Regions from separate parts of the Sodalis sp. RH20 genome, predicted to be linked through region 2. Evidence: predicted binding sites of a transcription regulator. Region 2 holds the regulator's gene; the other holds the start of a gene.

Region 1 (3,409 bases), 1.2 Mb from region 2:
TGCGCGCCCGCCGACACCCCGAGCGTGGTGGGTTCGGCCAGCGGATTGCGCAGTATTTGCTGGAACACCACCCCCACCAGCCCCAGCCCGGCGCCCACCAGCAGCGAGAGCGCGGTGCGCGGCAGCAGGCTGTAGTGAAACAGCATTTGATCAATACTGCCGGTATCGGGATGGCACGCCGCCCGCCACCATAAACCGGGCGCGAGCTGAAGGGTTAAATTAAATACCGCAAGCGACAGCGCGGCAAGCGACAACGCCAGGACCAATGCGGCGGATAAGCGCGGAACGCGTTTACTCATGCCCGTGGCTCCATCGCCTGCCCGAGCATCCGGCAAAAGCGCATGGCGGCAAGGGTGGCGCCGAAAAACCACACCGCGGGCAGCACCCGCAGCTGTTTTTGCCGGACAAAAGGCAGCGTTTGCCAAAGCGTGGAACCGGCCACTTCCGCCAGGGGATCCTGGGCGCCGCGATGAAAACACAGCGCCCTGACGCCCCGGAACTGCGCCAGCCGCTCAAGGCCCACCGTTGCGCTGCCCCAGACATTTTCCTCGCCGTCCCAGGCGTTCGCCACCCCCACCCGATCCAGCACATCCTGGAGCAGGCTGTTTTTGCCGATAACCATGATGCGGCGGCTGTCGATAAAGGAAAACAGCAAGACGGGGGGAAGCGGAAGGGATCCAGACGCCAGCCGCTGCCGGGTCTGGTCCAGTTGCCGGTCGAGATCGGCCATATGTCGTTGCGCCCGATCCGGCATCCCCAGGCGCCCGGCCAGGGCGACGATATCCTGGCTGGCCACGGCCAAAGGCCGATCGCCTTGCCGGCTAAAACGGAAGGTCATGGTGGGCGCAATGGACGCGACGCTTGCAGGCGCCGGGCCAAAACCCTCCGATAGCAGGATCAGCGAGGGCGCCAGGCGCTGCATCGCTTCCATATTCGGTTCGTTGCGCAGCCCCACGTCCAGCACCGACGGCGGCAGCGCCGGCTCCGCCACCCAGCTGCGGTAATTCGGCGCGTCGGCAATGGCCATCGGCGTCACGCCAAGGGCCAGCAGCAGCTCCGCCGGGCGCCACTCCAGCGCGATAATACGTGCCGCATCGGGTATGGGCGCGGCGGCGGCGCGGCGGGAAAACCACCAGGGCAACACGGCCATCGCCTGTAAAAGACGTCGGCGATAGGCATCATGAGTCTGCATAAATTTTAAATATTAATAGTTATCATTCTGATTTTGATCGCCTATTATGCGCATTCGGAGAGAGACCGCAAGCCGCCCGCCTGCCGGAAGCTCTTTGCCTTGTCCTTAATCAATAGTCCCGATCGATACAGGAAGCGTATGAAGCCTGACGCAGCAGCACCCACCCCCGGATGCGCCATTGATATCAACGGCAGTTTTCTCTTCTCCGTTCCCAGCGGCGGAACGGGCTATTCGGCGGCGGATTTATGCGCGCCGGAAACGGCGCTGGCGCTACTGGAGCCGTTCCTGCGGCTGAACGAAGGGGGCGACCGGGCGGCGGTGATCTCCATGTGGTCGCAGTGGTATTTTGCCCTGCTGCTGGCGCCCTGGACAAGGATCGCGCTGCTGCATGACTGGCGGCTGCCGGCGGATCCGCGCGCGATTCAATTTACCCAGGGAGCGCAATCCGCCGTGCCGGAAAAATTTATCCTGGCCGATCGCGGCGCAAAAATCGCCGGCGGCGTCGCCATCCCCGCGCTGTTCGGGCAGTTGGTGGAGACGCATGTGCTGCCGGTTTGCCGGACCTTCGGCCAGTTGGCCGGCATCAGGCCGGGCCTGTTCTGGAACAACGCCGCCATCCGCGTCGCCCACGGCATCGATATGGCCGCGGAACAAGGCGCCGATACCGGGGAAGCCAGGGCGTTTCTCGCCACCAAAACCCTGACGGACGGCGCGCCCAACCGGCTGTATCAGCCGGTACGGGTGGTGGAGCACGACGCCGGCCCGAAAATCATCCGCCGGCTGTGCTGCCTGCGCTATAAGCTCAGCGGCCTGGAATATTGCCCGAGCTGCCCGCTGTTGGTGGCGCAAGAGCGTAAATGCCGGCATCGGGAACAGCAGGGCTAAGCGTTCGCCACTGCGGGCATGACGCCGGGCAAGACGTATTTCTCCGCGCCCCAGGCCTCGCACCGGCGGCCGCTCGCGCCGCGGGTACTCCCGCCGCATAAACGGCTCCCCGCACGGTGCCTTGCCCGGGCGGCGATCAGAGCAGTTCCATCACGCGCCGGGTTTCTTCGACACCCACCTGCCAGAGGGCCAGCATCTCCTCGTCGGCGCGCTGATAATACCCGCCGTAGTTGCCGTCGCCCAGCATCGCGCGGGCCTTGGCCGGATTGAGCTTGCGAAAGCCGACCAGATCGAGCATCGGTTTTTGCCGGTCCGGCTGGGCGACGCCCGCCAGCCGGGTCCAGGGGAAATTTTCCATCCATGAGGCATGCGAGGCCACCGGATCGGTTTGCTGTACCTTTGCCCAGGTGAGCGGCGCGCACCACCAGTTATGCAGCTGTACCATCACCTCGGGATTGGCCACCATCCATTCGCTGATAATATGCTGCGCCGGCATATTACCGCCGTGGCCGTTAACCAGCAGAACGCGCTTAAAGCCCTGCCGTTTCAGATTATCGAGAATATCGTACAGCAGCCGGAGGTAAGTGCCGACCCGCAGGCTGATGGTGCCGGGAAAATCGCTGAACGCCGGCGTCATGCCGAACGGCATTACCGGGAATACCGGTATGCCCAGCGGCTCGGCCGCCTCGACGGCGACCTTTTCGGCCAGGATGGAATCCACCGACAGGCTGAGAAACGCATGCTGCTCCGTACTGCCCAGCGGCACCACCACCCGATCGTCCCGGCCCAGGTATTCTTCCAACTGCTGCCAATTCATTTCACTGATTTTCATGATATTTCCTTCAATCCGGTCACGGAGGGCACATCCGGCGTCAGCAGCGGCATCACCACACGCCTGATATCGCCGCTGTCAGGAATATGCCGGTATTCAAACGCCTGTTGGCCAGGAGATAAGGCGTCCTGTAACGCCTCGGCGCCGGTGGCGTAGACCAGCACATCGGCATGCGCCAGATAGCGGTTCAGTTCAGGGTCGTCCCGATGCACCACGGTAATGGACTGCACATGCGGGGCGAAGCGCTGCACCCCGGTTTTCATCAGCGCGGTAAACTCCGGGAAGATCGACACCACCAGCACCCTGGCAAGGGGATCAAGCGACGCCAGCGCCCGCCGGGTCTGCTCGGAGGGGATAAAGCTGATATTAATAACCCGCATACCGGGCAGCAGGCTCATCACCTCGCGCCGGCGGTGGGCAAAGGTCAGGATCAGATCGGCGCTGTGCGCCTGCTCGCGCGCGCGGTTATCGGCGGTCAGTATCGACAGCGTCGTCGCGTC
Region 2 (3,409 bases):
GGCGGTTTAACGTCGAGGCGCTGTGGGATAACTATCCGGCGCTTATCGGCTGGCGGGAGTCGGCGCCCTGGCTAGGGCCGGCGCTGTTTATCCGCGGTGAAAAATCGCCTTATCTGGATGACAGTTACCGCCAGGCGATCCAACGCCAGTTCCCCCGGGCGCGGGCGCATGTGGTCGCCGGCGCCGGTCATTGGGTTCATGCGGAAAAACCCGCGGCGGTCATGCGCGCCCTGGCCCGTTTCCTGGAAGAATAGACCGGGCCGCCGCCGGGATTAGCGCCCGCGAGTTTAATATTGTCGTTTGCTACCGGGCTGGGGTAACATGGCCCGCTGTGTTTTATGGCAGCCCCGGCGTACATAAAACATAACGTTACGGGCGATGCGCGTCCGACGGCGTAGCCAGCCACGCCGCCGGCCGGGGTTTGCCCGCCTGCTTCTTGATGCACAATCCCTTCATGACCTATGGCAAAAGAACAAACGGACCGCACCACCCTGGATTTATTTATCGATGAGCGGCGCCCGGGAAGACCGAAGACGAACCCCCTGTCCCGCGATGAGCAGTTGCGCATCAACAAGCGTAACCAGCTGCGCCGGGATAAAAAGCGCGGCCTGCGCCGGGTGGAGCTGAAAATCAACGCCGAGGCGGTGGATGCGTTAAATGAGCTGGCCTACCGGCAAAACCTGTCGCGCAGCGAGCTGATCGAATTGATTTTACTGGCCGAGCTTGAACGGCAACAAGGCGCGGATCCGCATCCGGAGTAAACTTGCCGGCCCGGTAAAGCGCCATCCCGTCCAGGGCCCAAGGCCGCGAACGGGGCAAATTTGCGACAAAACCCGGCCGGCGAGTTTCTCCCCGCATTAGGGTCTGCTATGATTGCCGCAGAGCATCGCTGATTCTGTTACGGAACATATCCATAATATTTAAGAGGTTTTCAAATTCATGGCAACTGTAGGCATTTTTTTTGGCAGTGACACCGGCAATACCGAAAATATTGCCAAAATGATTCAGAAGCAACTGGGTGCGGATGTTGCCGAAGTTCATGACATTGCCAAAAGCAGTAAAGAAGACCTGGCGCGGTTCGACACCCTGCTGCTCGGCATCCCGACCTGGTATTACGGCGAAGCGCAATGTGACTGGGATGATTTTTTCCCCACCCTGGAAGAAATAGATTTCTCCGGCAAAAAAGTGGCGCTGTTCGGCTGTGGCGATCAGGAGGATTACGCCGAATATTTCTGTGACGCCATGGGCACCATTCGCGACATTATCGAGCCCAACGGCGCGACCATCGTCGGTCACTGGCCCACCGCCGGCTACCATTTCGAAGCGTCGAAAGGACTGGCGGACGACAATCACTTCATCGGCCTGGCCATTGACGAAGACCGCCAGCCCGAGCTGACCAATGAACGCGTGGACGGCTGGGTGAAGCAAATCAGCGCTGAATTGCAGCTCAGCTAAAGTCAAGCCGTGCGGGAGGGTGCCGCCGCCGCGGCGCCCGGCAAGGGAATCGGTTGCCGTCATGGCGTCGGGACGGCGCCGCCAACCTCACTGATAACTAAATCCTTTCAAATTAATAGATACAAGTTTTTAACTTTTATCCACAACGCGGTACAATAGCGCAGCGGTTCCACCCTTTTTAGCAAAATGTTGCAGAATTCGCCCCCTGAAACGGGCTATAGTTGTTAACAAGGCGCGGTTTTCATTTTGGACAGGCAGTCTTATAATGAGACGGCGTCACATTTTTCGGGCCGACCGATGTTATAGGCTAAGTTAGCCTACAATCAGATTATCAAAGTAACAGGACTAAACCCGCATGACTGACAATAATATTGCATTGAAGAAGGCCGGCCTGAAAGTCACCCTTCCCAGACTGAAGATTCTGGAAGTGTTGCAAGATCCGGAATGCCATCACGTCAGTGCGGAAGATCTGTACAAAAAACTGATCGATATGGGTGAGGAAATCGGCCTGGCCACGGTATATCGCGTGCTAAACCAATTTGACGACGCCGGTATCGTAACCCGCCACAATTTTGAAGGCGGCAAATCCGTTTTTGAACTGACGCAACAGTATCATCATGACCACCTGATCTGTCTGGACTGCGGCAAGGTTATCGAATTTCGCGACGAGTTCATCGAAGCGCGCCAGCGTGATATTGCCAAAAGGCACAATATCAAGCTGACCAACCATAGCTTATATCTGTATGGGCATTGTGAAATCGGCAACTGCCGCGAAGACGAAACGCTGCACGATCACGCCGATATGCTCAACGGCGTAAAAGAATAACCGCGGCGCGGTCCGTTTCTCCAAAGCGGCTGTTATCGCGCCGCTTTCTCACCCTGCAACGATTTTTTTTCAATGAGGCTAAACGCCGCCCGTCCCCTTCCCTGGTAACGTTTCCTTCCCGAAGCGCGTCGACAAGCGTCGTATCCGCCAATCACCGCCGTGCTCACCGCCGGCAAACTCCAGAAAACTTCACAGAAAATAAAAATAAATAAAGAATAAATAGAGGCCCTGGGACGCTATTTTGGGCTAATTTGCGTAATCCATTGAAACGACAGCGTTTTTATTGCGATTTTTTCACCGGGTAAATTATTCTGTGAATCTGATGATAAAGCTATTTTTCGCTGTCAGCAGTAAGCGACAACAAAAGATACATTTTAATTATATGATTTTATTGAATTAATATAGCCAAAAATACCTTCCTGAAATTAACCCGGATCGATGACTCGATTTTTACACAAAAAGTTAATTTATAAATTAATAAAAAACGTGAAGTTCGCAGCAGATTTTAAACTTTCGCCATGGTGATATAGTGACAGGCAATGTTAATCACCAGAGATAGTCCAGATGAATGATGCGGAACTGCAAAACGATATGCCGCGCGGCATAGGCATTGCTCCTTATATTCGTATTAAACAAGAAGGCATGACTGAAAACGAAAGCCGGATAGTGGAGTGGTTTTTATCTCCCGGCAACCTCACCGACGTCTCGGGGATCAAAGAGGTGGCCCTGAGTCTGGGCCTGTCGGAAGCCATGATTGTCAAGGTGTCGAAAATTCTCGGTTTCAGCGGCTTTCGCCAGCTGCGCAGCGCCATCGTCGAGTATTTCGATCATGCCGACCATGATATCACCGCCGAACTCTCGCCCACCGACAGCCCGGAGGATGTGGTCAACAAAGTGTTTAACCTGACCGTACGCACCATTGTCGAAGGCCAGGCGATAGTCGACGCCAACGTCATCCAGCAGGCGGCCCAATGCTTTTTTGCCGGCCATCAGCGCGAGCTGTACGGCGTCGGCGGCTCTAATTCCATTTGCGCGGACGTGCAGCATAAATTCCTGAAAATCGGCTTGCGTTGCAATGCCTACCTGGACGCGCATTTGATGATGATGTCGGCCTCCCTGTTGCAACCG

What was found. Region 2 encodes Fur, which represses iron uptake genes when iron is present. Its sites were predicted from a motif close to ATAATAATGAGAACNACTATCAA; they were not measured.
Region 1: the regulator Fur is predicted to act here: its motif matches at 1,202-1,224, upstream of fhuF (siderophore-iron reductase FhuF).

The regions. Positions count from the first base shown of each region.
Region 1 is NZ_CP178733.1:4,384,025-4,387,433, forward strand. It holds gene fhuB (Fe(3+)-hydroxamate ABC transporter permease FhuB) at 1-299, opposite strand, end outside; gene fhuD (Fe(3+)-hydroxamate ABC transporter substrate-binding protein FhuD) at 296-1,192, opposite strand; gene fhuF (siderophore-iron reductase FhuF) at 1,331-2,077, shown strand; gene ACL2XM_RS20020 (creatininase family protein) at 2,214-2,909, opposite strand; gene ACL2XM_RS20025 (GntR family transcriptional regulator) at 2,906-3,409, opposite strand, start outside.
Region 2 is NZ_CP178733.1:3,219,156-3,222,564, forward strand. It holds gene ACL2XM_RS14875 (alpha/beta fold hydrolase) at 1-254, shown strand, start outside; gene ybfE (LexA regulated protein) at 462-761, shown strand; gene fldA (flavodoxin FldA) at 940-1,455, shown strand; gene fur (ferric iron uptake transcriptional regulator) at 1,811-2,281, shown strand; gene alsR (transcriptional repressor AlsR) at 2,846-3,409, shown strand, end outside.